Regions from separate parts of the Arthrobacter sp. Y3225209 genome, predicted to be linked through region 1. Evidence: riboswitches for the same ligand, from Rfam matches in the RefSeq annotation. Region 1 holds a riboswitch; the other holds the start of a gene.

Region 1 (7,894 bases):
CCTGCCGCGCCGCCTGAGCATGACCACAGACATCCCGGAAAAGGCGCAGGACCCGGACAACGCCTAGCGTCCGGGTCCTGCGCCTGATGCTGCTGGCCTGAAGGGTCAGGAATGCTCGATCACGTAGTCGATGCAGTTCAGCAGGGCACTGACATCATCGGGTTCGATGGCAACAAAGGTGGCAATCCGCAGCTGGTTGCGGCCCAGCTTGCGGTAGGGCTCCACATCCACCACGCCGTTGGCACGCAGGGTCGCAGCGATGGCGGACGCGTCAATGCTGTCATCGAAATCGATGGTGGCAATCACGTTTGAGCGGTCCTCGGGCCGGGCGACGAACGGTGTGGCCACCGCGGATTTCTCCGCCCAGGAGTATATGCGGCCGGCGGATTCGGCAGTGCGGCCGGCGGCGAAGGCCAGCCCGCCGTTGGTGTTGAGCCACTGGACCTGCGAGTTCAGGGTCACCAGAGTGGACAACGACGGCGTGTTGTAGGTCTGGTTCAGCCGCGAGTTATCAATGGCCGTCTGCAGGTTCAGGAAGTCGGGGATCCAACGGTCGCCGGCGTTGATCCGCGCCGCACGCTCCAGCGCGGCAGGGGAGAACATGCCAAGCCACAGCCCGCCGTCGGACGCGAAGTTCTTCTGCGGCGCGAAGTAATACACATCGGACTGGGCCAGGTCCACGTCCAGCCCGCCGGCAGCGGAAGTGGCGTCAATGAGGACCAGGGAGCCGTCGTCGGCGCCCTGCACCCGCTGGACCGGAGCTGCTACGCCGGTGGAGGTCTCGTTCTGCGGCCAGGCGTAAACATCTACGCCGGGCTCGGCCACGGGCTGCGGCCGGGTACCCGGTTCGGCCTTGATGATGCTGGATGCGGAGAGGAACGGCGCCTTGTTGGTGGCGGCGGCGAACTTGGAACCGAACTCACCGAAAGAGAGGTGCTGGGCCTTGTTCTCCACCAGGCCGAAGGAGGCAATGTCCCAGAAGGCGGTGGACCCGCCGACGCCGAGGACCACTTCATAACCCTCGGGCGCCGAGAACAGGTCGGAGAGGCCGTTACGGATGCTGCCTACAAGGTTGCGCACGGGTGCCTGGCGGTGGGAGGTGCCCAGCAGGCTGCCTCCGGCCTGCGCAAGCGCCTCGATCTGTTCCGGGCGGACCTTGGACGGTCCGGCGCCGAACCGGCCGTCGCGGGGCAGGAGTCCGGCGGGAATCTTCAGTGCGGCGGTATCGCCCATTGGTTATCGCTCCAAGCGTGTCAGGGGAAAGCGCGTATGCAATTCCATTCTGCCGCACCCTCCTCCACCGGACGATTTATGACCCCGGCCACGGGAGGATGTGCTGCAGGCCGGGCAATTTACGGGGCGTCGGGCGAATAGGCTAACGTGTTGGCGTACACCCGGGGCAGCGGTATGTTGTCCTCCTTTCTTCCTTAGTAGGAGCGGCCCGTCATGACGGATCTCATTGACACCACTGAGATGTACCTCAGGACCATCCTGGAACTGGAAGAGGAAAACATTGTTGCCCTGCGGGCGCGGATTGCCGAACGGCTGCGCCACTCAGGCCCCACCGTGTCCCAGACAGTTGGGCGGATGGAGCGCGACGGCCTGGTGGTGGTCGCGGGAACCCGCAGGCTGGAGCTGACCGAACTCGGCCGGCGCCGTGCCACGGAGGTCATGCGGAAGCACCGGCTGGCCGAACGCCTGCTGGCCGATGTGATCGGCCTTGACTGGGCCTACGTCCACGACGAGGCCTGCCGGTGGGAGCATGTCATGAGTGAACGGGTGGAACGGCGGCTCTACGAGCTGCTGGGACGCCCCACCGAATCCCCCTACGGCAACCCCATCCCGGGCCTGGAAGCGATCGGCGGCGTAGCCTCGGAGGTCTTCAGTTCAGGAGTCAATGACCTGGTCTCCATGGTCGCTGAAGCTGTGCCGGGCGCCCCGCTGAAGCTGGTCCGCCTGGCCGAGCCCATCCAGGTGGAGCCCGAACTGCTGTCCCAGCTGGACGAAGCAGGCCTGCGGCCCGGCGCCCGGATCACCGCGGAAGAAGTGGGCGGGTATATCTCAGTCCGTGTGCCCGGCATTGAAGGGGCCCTGGAACTGCCTGCGGAGGTTGCGGCGCACGTCTTCGTGTCCCACGCCGGGTAACGGAATGGTCACTTTTGTGGCGTTTACCCTATAGTGAGTTCCTGACGTTGAAACACCATCGTTATCCGGTCCGTCCGCCGAGCCCTGCCAGCGGACCGGAGTACCAACCGTTCAGGCAGGGGCGGAGGACCCACTTTCCGGCAGCACAGCTGCCTTGGGGTGAAGCCTTCCGGACGCCGACAGCCGTGCACGCCCAGCCGCCTGCACGCCGCCGGACCGGAGGCCGAGTTTCTCTACTCGAATCCGACAGCTAACTTCGTAGGCGATCCAAGAGAGGGAATTACTTGTCGAAGCATGCTGCTTCGGGCCGGCGCCGTGCGTCTGCTCCTGTTACGCCTGCGCGTCAGCGCAACTCAACGTCCTCCGGCCGCCGGCGGGCTGAAACCAAGACCATCTCCGTTGGGGGAGCCGCCCAGAAGGTTGCCATTACCGCTGCCACGTCGGGCCTGATCCTCACCGCGGCCCTGCCGACGACGGCGGCTGCCGGGGACCCCGCAGTGCAGCCGGAACCGGTTGCAGCGACAAGTACGCCAGTACAGGCTGACCCGAATGCCAATGTCGGCTTCGCCCGGGCAGGTTTGAGCAGCGCCTTCGATCCGGACGCCAAACTCGCCTCGGTTACGGTTGCTGCCGGCAGCACGGTGGTTCCCGCCGCCGCCAAGGGCACACTCTCCACTCCGCTGGACGCCGCCCTGATCGAAACCTCCGGGTTCGGACACCGCGTCAGCCCCATCACCGGTGAAGCCGGCGAAATGCATAATGGCCAGGACTTCGCTGCAGCCTGCGGCACCGCCGTAAATGCCGCTGCCTCCGGCACGGTCGTTTTTGCCGGCTGGCACCCCTATGGCGGGGGCAACCGTGTGGTGATTGACCACGGCAACGGCGTAGAGACCACGTACAACCACCTGTCCAGCGCAGCAGTCACCGTGGGTACCGAAATCAAGCGCGGACACCTGGTGGGCGCAAGCGGAACCACTGGCGCTTCCACCGGCTGCCACCTGCATTTTGAGGTCGTAGTTAACGGCGAAGTAGTCGACCCGCGGGACTGGTTGTAACCGGACGAATATCGTTTCGTGATCGGAACGTGACATAGAGCAAATGTTGCTGTACGCTCGTCCTCGTGCCTGATTCGCCAACGATCGGGCACCTTCGAACAGATCGCCGAGCTCTGCCACTGTTTGAAGTCCGTTCGCAGAATCGCATGGCAGAGGCGGGGGAACCAATTTCGGGTTTCGAAAGAAACCCTTGGGGTTAAGTTGCAAAGGCCATTAGGCCGGGCAACCGGGTGACTCCCATCCGAATCCGACAGCTCACCTCGTAGGCATTGGGAGAGGCAAACTTGTGTCATCACACGCTCATGGCCGCCGTCGCGCTGCCACCGTACAGACCAACCCGATCACCGCGCTATCCAAGGCAGTCAGCTCCAACGCCGGTACCGTAGGCCGCCAGGCCGCCGTCGTAGTAGCAGCATCCGGCCTCGTGCTGGCTGCAGGACTTCCTGCACAGGCTTCCTCCGTCAACACGGACCGCCAGGCACTTGAGGCAACCACCCTGAACTTCGTGGACGGCAGCGTCACCGCTCCCGCCAACGCCCCCTTCGCTCTGCAGCTGGCCGCTACCGCCGGTTCCATCGATGGATCCGAATACCGCGCACAGGTTGCAGCAGAAGAAGCAGCAGCAACCGCAGCAGCCGAGCAGGCAGCTGCACAGGCTGCCCAGGCAGCACAGACCGCCGCTGCAGCAACCGCACCCGCAGCTGCCCCGGCCGCTGCCGGTGCCGCCGTTATGACGGCTTCCTCCACTCCTGCCGCACCCGCACCGGAAACCGCTGCTCCCAGCAACGTCGGCGCGGCCCTGGTCGCCTCGGCCTACGGCCAGATCGGCGTTGCCCAGGATTGCACCGCCATGGTTGAAAACGCACTGCGCTCCGTCGGCAAGTCCGTCGGCGATCTGGCCCCGGGCCAGTTCTTCCAGTTCGGCGCAGTTGTCGGCAGCCCGCAGCCCGGCGATCTGGTCATCACCGGTGGCCACGTCGCGATCTACGTCGGCAACGGCCAGGTCATCAGCGGCGGGCTGAACGGTATGAACACCGGCCTGCACAGCCTCTCCGACCTGCCGGGCGCCAGCTTCGTCCGGGTCAGCTAAGCCCAGTTTTTCGAGAGCCGGAGAATCATGACCTCGACAACTGAGCGCGCCCGCCACCGGGCGCCGGTGGAACGCACCACTACGCTGAACGCACTCGCCGGTGCCGTGAGCGCCAACGCAGGAACAGTGGGCCGCCAGGCCGCTGTTATTGCCGCGGCCTCGGGGCTGGTACTGACAACCGGCGTTGCCGCCAATGCCTCCGGTGCGGAGACCCTGCGCGATGTCCGCACCAGCAACCTGAACCTTTCCGCGGCCCAGCCCGTCCAGGTACCGGAGACCATTCAGGTCTCCTTCGAACGGGACGGGATCAACGGTGTGATCACCGCTCCCGAGCCTGTGCCGGCCGAGACGCCCACGCTGACCGTACAGGCCCAGGAAGTAGTTCCCGCCACGGCCAACACCAATGCCCAGGGCGGCGCCGCCACCGGTGCCGCAACTGCAGCACCGGCCGCGGCAACCCCGTCACCGGCACCGGAAGTTCCTTCCGGAGTTGGCGCAACCATCGCGGCCGCAGCTTACGCCCAGCTTGGCGTCAGCCAGGACTGCACCATGCTGGCCACCAATTCGCTGGCTGCCGCAGGCATCAACTTCCACGGATGGCCGGCCGGCTACCTGTCCCTTGGACGGACGGTCAGTGCAGCCGAGGCCATGCCCGGAGACCTGATCTACTACGCCGACGGCGGCATGGGCATGGCCCACATTGCCGTCTACGTAGGCGGCGGACAGGCAGTACACGGCGGGTTCAACGGAAACAGCACAGTGGTTGCTCCGGCGGAGCTTGGCTCCGGCGGCGTTTACATCCGCGTAGGCGGCTAATACCCCTGCACATCAACGCACTGCCTGAGTGCGGGGCGTGAGTTTGTAAGACAGTCTGTAAGACCACGGCAAGGCTCCTCCTTCGGGGGGAGCCTTCCGGCTTTAATCCATTCCTTTTAACCCGCCCGGCCCGTCTAACCCCTCCGGCCCTTTGATACACCCGCACCCCGCCGTCGTCGCTGGGGCGGGGAAGCGGAGCGGGGGAGTGGTGTGTCCGCCGGGGTTTTGCGCGTGAAAATGGCCAAGTTGCGAATCCCGGCATACTCTTGCATAGACAATCCGAAGTGCCGTTTGCGGAACGGTGTCTTGTACTCACCGGTTCGTGGGCGGCAGATGAAGAGGTATGTGCATGCGCACTCTCGTTCTGAATGCTGGATACGAACCGCTGGCCGTGATTACCTTCCGCCGGGCCCTGGTACTGGTCCTCAACGGAAAGGCAAGCGTGGTAGCCGAGAGCGGTGAACCCGTGGCCGGGCCAAATGAGATTTTTCCCCGGCCCTCCGTGATCCTGCTGCACCGTTATGTGAAAATTCCCTACCGCGAGGGCACTGTTGCCACCCGCCGGGGAGTACTGCGCCGGGATAACCATGAATGCGCTTATTGCGGCAAGGCTGCGGCGACGGTGGACCACGTAGTGCCCCGCTCCCGCGGCGGAGATGACAGCTGGGAGAATCTCGTAGCCTGCTGCCTGCGCTGCAACAACACCAAAGGGGATAAGACCCTGGCGCAACTCGGGTGGCAGCTGCGCATTTCGCCCAAGGCGCCCTGCGGCGCCCGCTGTCAGATCCGTGAACTGGAACGGCCGTCCCCGCAATGGGACCCCTTCCTGCAGAATGACACGGCTGCCTGATGCCCGGACCCCCGGATCACGCGGCAATTATCCTGGCCGGCGGCCGCTCCAGCCGCCTGGGCGGTGTGCCCAAGGCACTATTGCTGGCGGACGGTAAAACGCTGCTGGAAACCACCCTTGCCGCGGTGCCCGACGCGCGGCCGGTATACGTCGCCGGTCCGCCTGAGCTGGCCCCGCTCCTGGCCCGGTCTGCACCGGAGGCGGTGCTGGTCCGTGAAGAACCCGCCTTCGGCGGACCGGCAGCAGCAGTGGCGGCCGGCATCCTGGCCATGACCGATCCGCCCGAATGGACGCTGGTGCTGGCCTGCGACATGCCCGGTATCGCGGCCGCCGTAGAGACACTGCTGTGCTCAGCGACGGGATCCGAGAGCCTGCTGGCGGTGGACGCCGAGGGATATATGCAGCCACTTGCAGGGATCTACCGTACGGCGGACCTGCTCTCCGCAGTGAATGTTCCTGCGCCCGGACAGCTGACAAACATGTCGATGAAGGGGCTGCTTGCTAGGGTGCAATGGAGGGGTGTGCAGGTTTCCCCCATGAGTACGGCCGATGTTGACACCTGGGCGGACGCGACGTCCCTGGGTGTGAGCGCCACGGACATGCAGCAGCACAGCCTGCGGCATGGACCCAGCGAAGCGAAGGAGCACGAATGGCAAGCCAGCAGGAACAACTCGAAGCATGGAGCGGCAGGTTGCTGAGGGCCCTTGAGCTCGAAGGCACTCCGGTGGAGGTTTCCGCCGTCCTCGACCTCGCGGCAGCCGCGGCACATAGCGTGGTGCGTCCGGCGGCGCCGTTGACCACCTTCATCGCGGGTTACGCTGCGGGCATGGCAGCAGGCAGCGGCCAGGCGGATGACGCGGTGGCCATGCGTTCGGCGATGGCGGTGGCGGCCGGCGAATGCGCCGGCGCAGCTGCAGAGAAAGGGGGAATGGAATGAGTGAACCCTCGGTTCCTGTCATCCTCCCCGTGCAGCCCAACGCGTCCTGGGCCCAGGCCCGGCATGCCGCGTACGCCGCAGCCCGTCCGTTGCCCTATGAGACGGTACCCCTGGACGAAGCCCTGGGGCGGATCCTCGCGCTGGAAACCGCTGCGCTGCAGCCCGTGCCGCATTACGCCTCGGCGGCCATGGACGGGTGGGCTGTGGCCGGCCCGCCGCCCTGGACGGTCATCACCACCAAGGAACCGGAAGTAGAGCGCTGGCAGATTCACCGCGAATCCGGGCGCCGGGCACTGCAGCCCGGCGAGGCCGTGGCCATCCTTACGGGCGGACTCATCCCAGAGGGCGCGGATTCGGTGCTGCGTTCGGAAAGCGGTACGGTGTCCGGCGATGAAGTGCCGGTGCTGACGCTGAATGACCGTGCGGAAGGCGTCCAGCCCCGGCAGGGTGAACACATCCGTCCGGCCGGCGAGGAAGCATCGGCAGGCGAAACCACCATCCCGGCAGGGAAGCTGCTGAATCCTGCGCACATCGCCCTGGCCGCCGTCTGCGGGCACGATACCCTCCCCGTACTGCGCTCCCCGCGGGTTTCCCTGCTGCTGACCGGCGACGAGGTGATCGAAGCGGGGCTGCCTGAACCGGGCCAGGTCCGGGACACGTTCGGGCCGCAGCTGCCGCAGCTAATCACCATGCTTGGCGGACGGGTGGACGTGGTGCGGCGCCTGCCGGACCGGCTCGAGGAGGTAGTGGCCGCACTCAGCAGCGAGGAGGCCAATGACGAACTCTCCATTGCAATGTCCTCCGGGGACGTGCTGATCACCACCGGTGCCACGGGGCGCTCCGAGGCAGACCATCTGCGCCGGGCCCTGGAGGAAGTGGACGCCGAGCTGCTGATCGACGGCATTGCCATGCGGCCGGGACATCCCACCATGCTGGCAAGGCTGAGGGACGGCAGGCTGCTGGTGGCGCTGCCTGGCAACCCCCTGGCTGCGATGATGGCG
Region 2 (7,894 bases), on a different contig from region 1:
TAAGCCGGATCGGGTGGCTCGCTCCGCTGATCGGCGCCCGGATCAGTGCGGACCTGATTGTCTGGGGGGTCAGGCGCAACTTCATCAGGGCGCCGGCAGGCCGGATGAAACTGGTCAACCTCCGCTTCACCGTCACCCGGCGGGATTCGATCCGGGACATGGTCCGGCTGATGCGCCACGCCCCGGACCTGCGCGCCGCCCTGGGCGCCACCACCGTACCCAAATTCGTCGGTGTCGGCGCGCATGATGTGTGGCCGGTCCGGCTGCACCGGGAGTTCGCCGCGAGCATTGGCGCATCCTTTGCCGTGTACGCCACCGGACACAGCCCCAGCGAGGAATCCCCCTATCAGCTGACCCGCGACCTGCTGCGGTTATACCGCACCGCCCGCTAGGTACCGGCGTTCCCTGCGCCGGGCCAGCGGCCCCTCAGCGGCAAAATCGACCCGGAACGTTACATAGGCCATGGCCAGCCGCCTGCCCAGCCCGGCCCAGGTATGGAACGGACGGGCAGACACCCGGACGCGAAGCGTCCCGTCCCACACAACGTTCATCCACGGGCGCAGCTGGTAACTGAGGTCCAGGTCATCATGGACCCGGGGAACGCCGCGGTGGACCCGGTCCCGGACCTGTTCCCACATACTGCGGTGGAAGCCGAAGTTGGAGCCGAAGAGCGGCGGATGTCCCATCAGCAGGTTCATTGACCAGCGGTAGCCGCCGATGTACAGGTTCCGTGCAATCCACAGGATCACCGGAGCGGCTCCGTAGAAATCCCCGGGGCCGGTCACCGCTGTGTCCTTGCCGGCCGCCAGCAGGGCAGTCTCCAGCTGGGCAAGCCAGCGCGGTGGCGGAACCGAATCTGCGTCGATCCGGGTCAGCCATTCACCGGCGGCCTCGTCGAAGCCGCGGAAGGTTGCTGCGGCAACACCGACACTGTCCTCCCGGACCCGGCGGACCCCGAAGGCCCGGCAGACGTCCGCGGTCCGGTCGGTGCTGGCGTTGTCCACCACCAGGATTTCATCCGGGGCACGGGTCTGCTCTGCCAGGCCCCGCAGGCACGCGGCGAGCATGGGGGCATCGTTTCGGCAAGGAATCACCACCGAGATGGTCGGCATCGCATCCCGTTCCACGGTTGGATGTACAGGGTCCTGCCCTCCGATCATCGCACCGCCCACCCGTGGCGGCCATGCATCCGTTCCTGCCTGCCCACCCGGACGGCAAAGAAAGCCGGCGGATGTCCAGCCGTTCCGTAACCCGGCTTCATGCCCGGTCACATGGCGCCACACTCATTGAGGGCCGGGGCCGGCCCGCACTAGCGTTGCTCAACTGCGGCGGGATAGGCCGCAGTTCGTCTTCTCAGGAGTGCTTTACATGCTAATTTCAGGCCTGCTGGTGGGGGTGGCCCTCGGTTTCGTTATGCAGCGGGGGCGCTTCTGCGTTACCGGCGCGTTCCGTGACATCTGGGTGACCCGCAATACGCGGTGGCTGACCGCTTTCCTGGTGGTGGTGGCTGTTCAGAGTGTGGGCGTCTTCGCCCTCGACGCAGCCGGAGTCATCACGCTCCATGGCGATGCCTTTCCCTGGCTCGCCACTATCGTGGGCGGCTTCATCTTTGGCTTCGCCATCGTCCTGGCCGGCGGCTGCGCCACCGGAACCTACTACCGGGCAGGTGAAGGCCTGGTGGGCAGCTGGCTTGCCCTGATTACCTATGCCCTCTTCGCCGCCATCATGAAGACGGGACCGCTGGCCGGGTTCAACACGGCCATGCGCTCAGTGACCGTGGAACAAAGCAACTTTTACACCGTCCTGGGTGTTTCTCCGTGGCTGTTTGTCGCCGTACTGGTTGCCGCCGTCGCGCTGGCGGTCCGGCATCACCTGAACAAGCCCCGCATCGCCATGGCCGCCCTGCCACCTTCCAAAACCGGCCTGGCACACCTGTTGTTCGAGAAGCCGTGGAATGCCTTCGCCACCGCGGTGGTCATCGGCATTATTGCCATTGCCGCCTGGCCGCTCAGCTGGGCCACGGGCCGCGAAGACGGTCTGGGCATCACCACACCCTCCTCCAAGCTTGTTGGCTATTTGGTGACCGGTGACGCCGAGCTGGTGGACTGGGGCGTGTTCCTGGTTGTCGGCATCCTCCTTGGCTCCTTCATTGCCGCTAAGGGCAGCGGAGAATTCCGGGTCAGGGTGCCGGACGCCGCCACCGTCATAAAAAGCCTGGGCGGAGGCGCGCTGATGGGCATTGGCGCCGCACTGGCCGGCGGGTGCACCATCGGCAACGCCATGGTGCAGACGGCGCAGTTCAGCTTCCAGGGCTGGACAGCCCTGGTCTTTATGATCCTGGGCACCGGCCTGGCCGCGAAGCTGACCATCATGAACCGCCGGCAGGCACCCGCAGCTGCGCGCGTACCGGCGGGAGTATGACCTCCGCTGCCCCACCCGCAGCCGTTTCATTCATCCATCCACCCGAAACCCCACCACAAAGGAGTCACACCGTGGCAAAAGTAACCCTGGAAACCAACGGATCCGTCTGCCCCTTCCCTCTGGTTGAAGCCAAGGAGGCCATGAAAACCATGACTGCGGGCGATGAGCTGGTCATCAACTTCGACTGCACCCAGGCCACGGACGCCATCCCCCGCTGGGCGGCCGAAAGCGGCTACCCGGTCACGGACTTCTCCAAGACCGGTCCGGCGGAGTGGTCCATTACGGTCGCAAAGGCGTAGCCCGTCCCGCGCAGGCCCGCAGCGGATTCCGGCGCCGCCGGAGTCTGCCGGGGGCACCTGGCCGGGGAGGAAACCCGGCCCGGGTACGGGTCCGTCAGTCCTTGCGGCGGGCCCGGCTGGGCTGGACCCGGGGCGGCTCCCCGGCATCTTGGGATAGTCCGGCGGGAAGGGCAGCTCGCCCAGCCCGTTGGCCAGGTCCCGCTCCCACCAGCCCAGCAGCACGTCGATGGAGCCGGGCCGTGCATACATGTCGGCCCACGGATCCCCTACCGTACGCAGCCGCTCGGGAATTGTGGCAATGGTGAAGTCACCCGGATGCACCTGTTCGAGTTCTTCCCAGCTGATCGGGCAGGAGACGGGGGCATCCGGGAGGGCGCGCGGGCTGTAGGCCCCTGCCATGGTCCGGTCCCGGTTGGCCTGGTTGAAATCCACGAATACACGCCGGCCGCGCTCTTCCTTCCACCATGCGGTGGTCACCTTCTCCGGCATCCTCCGCTCTACCTCCCGCGCTGCGGCAATGACGGCATGGCGGACATCCTGGAACTCATGCTCCGGCCGGATCGGGGCAAAGAGGTGGATGCCGCGGTTGCCGGAGGTCTTGATATACCCCTCCAGACCCGCCTCGGCGAGGATGGAGCGCAGTTCCAGCGCGGCCGGGACGGCGTCGTCGAAGTCCGTGCCCGGCTGGGGGTCCAGATCGATGCGCAGCTGATCAGGATTGTCCGTATTCTCCGCCCGCGAGGGCCAGGGGTGGAACACCACTGTGTTCATCTGCACCGCCCAGACCGCGGCCGCCGGCTCATCCAGCACCACCTGCGGGTGGGACCGGGCACTGGGATAGGTCACCGTAACCCCGCGCATCCACTCCGGCATGCCCCGGGGCGGATTCTTCGAGAAGAACACTTCCCCCTCGATTCCTTCGGGGAAACGCTCAAGGGAGACCGGCCGGTCCCCGTTGGCCCGAATAAAGGCTTCACCCACGTCCGCCATGTAGCGCGCCAGATCGAGCTTGGTGATCCCCGGGACGGGCCAGAGCACCCGTCCGGGACTTGAAATCCGTATCTCGCGTTCCCCGTCCGGACCGGGAACCGTCAGTGTTTCCGCCTCGCGTGCCATGGGCCTGCTCCCCTCGCTTGTGGAACGAGGGTACCCCGTCAGGCGGCGGGCGTGTCCTGAGCCACGAAGGCGGTATGGTCCGGCCGCCGGTCCTTGCGGCCGTGGACAAAGTAGTACAGCACCGTATTGCCCAGCAGCACCGCAGCGAGGACCCAGTACATGCCGTGGAACCCGCTCAGCGGCAGCAGCACTCCCAGCAGGAGCGGGCCCAGACCCACCCCGGCGTCCATAAAGATGAAGAACGTGGACGTGGCCAGGCCAATCCGTGCCGGTGCGGCCATGCCCACTGCGATGGCCTGGGCGCACGGCATCAGGGCACCGAAGCCGAACCCGACGAAGACGCCGGCCACGGCCATGACAGTGTCATTGGGGGCGTATGCAAGGAGCGCCAGGCCGGCGGCGAAGGAGAGAAGCGTGGGGTAGACCACGGCGTTGTCTCCGTGGCGGTCCTGGATCCGGCCAACGAAGAGCCGCGATACCAGCACCACCCCGGCATAGACCACAAAGAAGAGGCTTGCCCCGAGGACCAGGCCCTCCGTCTGGGCGTAGGAGTTCAGGAAGGAAAGGATGCCCGCGTAGGCGGCACCGGCAATGAACATTACCGAGGCAATGGGAAGCACGGACACATAGAGGATGTCGCTCAGGTGCATGCGCCACTTGTTCTTCAGTTCCTCCGGGCCCGGCGTGCGCTCGGGCAGCCGCAGCACCAGGGAGAGGATCAGGGCGACGGCGGCGCAGGCGGCAGCAAACAGGAAAAGCGCACGGTAGCTGGCCGAGTCCACCAGGAGCACGGCCAGGAACGGCCCGACGGCGGTGGCCAGGGTGGTGGAGATGCCGAAGTATCCGGTGCCTTCCCCGCGCCGGTGGGCGGGGATAAGCCCCATAACCGAGGCTGAGAGGCTGGTGCTGGCGGCACCGAAGGCGGCGCCGTGGAGCAGCCTCACTGCCAGCAGCACGCCCAGGTTCGAGGCCGGGATGTAGAGCACCGAAGCGGCTACGAAAACTGCGAGGCTGGCGATCAGCATGCGCCGGCGGCCAACGAAATCAAGGAACTTTCCGGCAAAGACCCGGGCGGCAAGAGCGCCGATCACAAACGAACCGGAGGCAAAGCCGGCGGCGCTGTCCGACGCGGCGAACTCCTGCACCGCGTAGAGCGCCATGGTGGTCATCAGCAGGTAAAAAACGAGGGAAATGAACAGGTTCGTGACAATCGCCAGCACGAATCCCCTGGTCCATAGTTTCTGGCTGCTGCCTGACACTCGCGTTACTCCTGTGCATCGTTGAGGCTGCCCTCGATTGAAAGGTAGCCTAAGTATCTTATGCAGGAGAGCTGGCGTACCGGCAACCCAGATCCGCCAGGGAGAGCGACTTCACATTTTTTGTCTGCGGAACGGCGGTGTATCCCTGGCATCACGTGCACCATATACAACATCCGTTATGCGCCCCCGGCGCCGGACAACAGTCAGGCCTGAAAAATCGGCGGGAACAGTGTGACGGCATGGCATTGGATGGCATTGCTGGGGCCGGAGTGACTAGCACATCGAGGCGCCACTCACACGCTGCAGAGAACCGGATCACTAAATGGTTATCCAACCGTAACCATCTTGTACGGTTATTTCCATGCCGCTCTGAACGCGGCTCCCCCGGACTAGTTACCTAGCTCTGCCGCTTATCCGGGGTCCACAGAACGCACCATCACGGCAGGGGCGGGGGAACCAATAACGGGTTCCACGAATCCTTGGGGTTAAGTCGCCGGATTCACTCCGATGACCGGGTGTCTCCCATCCGCATCCGACAGCTCACCTCGCAGGTATCGGGAGAGGTAAATCAACATGTCATTCAATAAGAACCGTGGACGTCACCGTGCCGAGACCGCCGGCGTTTGGTCCACCATCTCACAGACCACCGTCAGCCGCGGACGGACCATCGGCAGCACCGCAGCCGTTGTAGCCGCCGGATCCGGCCTGATGCTCGGAATGGCCGCACCGGCCTCCGCAGGCGTCGTAGCGAACGACAACTACACGCCGACCCAGGCTGCAGCTCCGGCCGCACCGGTCGCAGCCCCCGTGGCTGAAGCCGCTCCCGTTGCCGCTCCGGCAGCCGCCAGCACCACCCACACCGTTCAGTCCGGTGACACCCTGGGCGCCATTGCCGCCAACTACGGCGTCAGCCTGGACAGTGTCTTCGCCCTGAACGGCCTGTCCATGGCATCGATCATCTACCCCGGCGACGTCATTACCGTCTCCGGCGAGGCAGCAGCCGCACCGGCTGCCCTGGATTACGCTGCCGCCACCTACACCACCGAGGCCTACGCCGCACCGGTTGCCCCTGCTGCCGCGGACAACGGCATCATCAGCACCCAGGCCACTTCGGTTACCCCGGCCCCGGCTCCCGCCGCCGCTGCTGCCACCGGCAGCAACGCCACCATGCTGGCATCGGCGTACTCGCAGCTGGGCGCCGCCCAGGACTGCACCGTCCTGGTTGAGGTTGCCCTGCGCGCCGCCGGCCACTCCGTGGGCGACCTTGCCCCCGCACAGCTGGCTGCCTACGGCACCCAGGTCTCCACTCCGGAGCCCGGTGACATGGTCTACTACGCCGACGGCGGCATGGGCCTGGCCCACATTGCCATCTACATCGGCAACGGCGAGGCCATCCACAGCGGCTGGAACGGCAACCAGACCGTGGTCCAGTCCGTCAACGTCGGCTCCGGCCCCGTGTTCTACCGCGCATAAGGCTTAGCGGCCCGTCCGCGCACGGCAATCCTGCCGTAGCTACGCAAAAGCGTCCGTTCCCTGAAGGGGGACGGACTCTTTTGCGTTTCCAGCGCCGTTACGGCACAAACCGGTACCCCATGCCGTGCTCGGTCAGCAGATGCTCGGGACACCCGGGGTCTACCTCCAGTTTGCGGCGCAGCTGCCCGATGTACAGCCGCAGGTAGCCCGTATCGGTGGTGCCCGGCCCCCAGACGTCGTGCAGGAGGGTATCCCGCGTCACCAACATGCCCGGGTGTGCCAGGAGGGCCGCCAGCAGGCGCCATTCAGTAGGCGTAAGGCGGATGTCGGACCCGTCCGGCAGCCGGATAATCCGCCGGGCAGCCAGATCGACACGCACCGAGCCGAAGGATATTTCGCTCGGCCCTGCCGCGGCCGGTGTCCGGCGGGACAGGGCACGGATGCGGGCCAGCAACTCCTCGGTGGAGAAGGGCTTCGTCACATAGTCGTCAGCGCCGAGGTCCAGTGCACGGACCTTGTCCGCAGGATCCATCCGGCCGGATACCACCAGGATGGGCACCGCGCTCCAGCCGCGGACCGCCTCAATGACATCCATCCCGCTCAACCCGGGCATGCCCAGGTCCAGGACCAGCAGGTCAGGATGGGTATCCACGGTTTTACGGATGGCTGCACTGCCGCTCTCGGCGGTCACCACCTCGTACCCGTACGCGGCGAGCGTGATGCGCAGGGCGCGCAGTATCTGTGTATCGTCGTCGGCCAGCAGGATTCTCATCGGGCCCCCACCGGCAGGCCGCCTGCCCCGGCGGACACACGGTCCGCGGCAGGCAGGGAAAGGACCATGGTCAGCCCGCCGCCGGGTGTGTCTTCGGCCTCCAGGGTTCCGCCCATACCTTCAGTGAATCCCTTCGCCAGAGCCAGTCCCAGCCCCAGGCCGGTTTGATTGTCCGTGTCGCCCAGCCGTTGGAACGGCGTGAAGATGTCCGGTTGCCGTGGTTCCGGGACACCGGGGCCCGAGTCTATGACACGGATTTCCACCCGTCCGGAAAACTCGCTCACGGCCAGCACGGCTCTGGCCGACTCCGGGCTGAACCGCACGGCGTTAGCCAGGAGATTGACCAGCACACGCTGCAGCAGCACCGGATCGGCAAGGACATTCCGGCCGTCCACAGGAATCCCGAGTTCCACCTCGGCCGGGCCCAGGTCCAGTTCCTCCAGTGCCGGCAGCACGGCATCGGCAACATTCAGCGGCTCCAGGTTTACCCCGACCACCCCCGCCTGCAGCCGGCTGACGTCCAGCAGGCTGGTCACCAGCGTGGAAAGGGACGC

What was found. A riboswitch is a leader RNA that binds a small molecule or an ion and turns the genes downstream of it on or off. The one in region 1 is predicted to bind cyclic di-AMP.
Region 2: linked by a shared signal. The riboswitch ahead of AC5RVB_RS04470 (LysM peptidoglycan-binding domain-containing protein) and the one ahead of AC5RVB_RS03765 (NlpC/P60 family protein) in region 1 are both predicted to bind cyclic di-AMP.

What each region holds. Positions count from the first base shown of each region.
Region 1 is NZ_JBNHFW010000003.1:199,424-207,317, reverse strand. It holds gene AC5RVB_RS03785 (MFS transporter) at 1-67, shown strand, start outside; gene serC (phosphoserine transaminase) at 106-1,233, opposite strand; gene AC5RVB_RS03775 (metal-dependent transcriptional regulator) at 1,447-2,145, shown strand; cyclic di-AMP (ydaO/yuaA leader) riboswitch at 2,237-2,426, shown strand; gene AC5RVB_RS03770 (M23 family metallopeptidase) at 2,430-3,200, shown strand; cyclic di-AMP (ydaO/yuaA leader) riboswitch at 3,326-3,483, shown strand; gene AC5RVB_RS03765 (NlpC/P60 family protein) at 3,487-4,290, shown strand; gene AC5RVB_RS03760 (NlpC/P60 family protein) at 4,318-5,106, shown strand; gene AC5RVB_RS03755 (HNH endonuclease) at 5,456-5,956, shown strand; gene mobA (molybdenum cofactor guanylyltransferase) at 5,956-6,654, shown strand; gene AC5RVB_RS03745 (DUF6457 domain-containing protein) at 6,606-6,893, shown strand; gene AC5RVB_RS03740 (molybdopterin molybdotransferase MoeA) at 6,890-7,894, shown strand, end outside.
Region 2 is NZ_JBNHFW010000004.1:119,113-127,006, forward strand. It holds gene AC5RVB_RS04440 (alpha/beta fold hydrolase) at 1-392, shown strand, start outside; gene AC5RVB_RS04445 (glycosyltransferase family 2 protein) at 372-1,127, opposite strand; gene AC5RVB_RS04450 (YeeE/YedE family protein) at 1,369-2,421, shown strand; gene AC5RVB_RS04455 (sulfurtransferase TusA family protein) at 2,493-2,720, shown strand; partial or broken gene ligD (non-homologous end-joining DNA ligase) at 2,815-3,836, opposite strand; gene AC5RVB_RS04465 (MFS transporter) at 3,875-5,095, opposite strand; cyclic di-AMP (ydaO/yuaA leader) riboswitch at 5,517-5,663, shown strand; gene AC5RVB_RS04470 (LysM peptidoglycan-binding domain-containing protein) at 5,669-6,568, shown strand; gene AC5RVB_RS04475 (response regulator) at 6,666-7,340, opposite strand; gene AC5RVB_RS04480 (ATP-binding protein) at 7,337-7,894, opposite strand, start outside.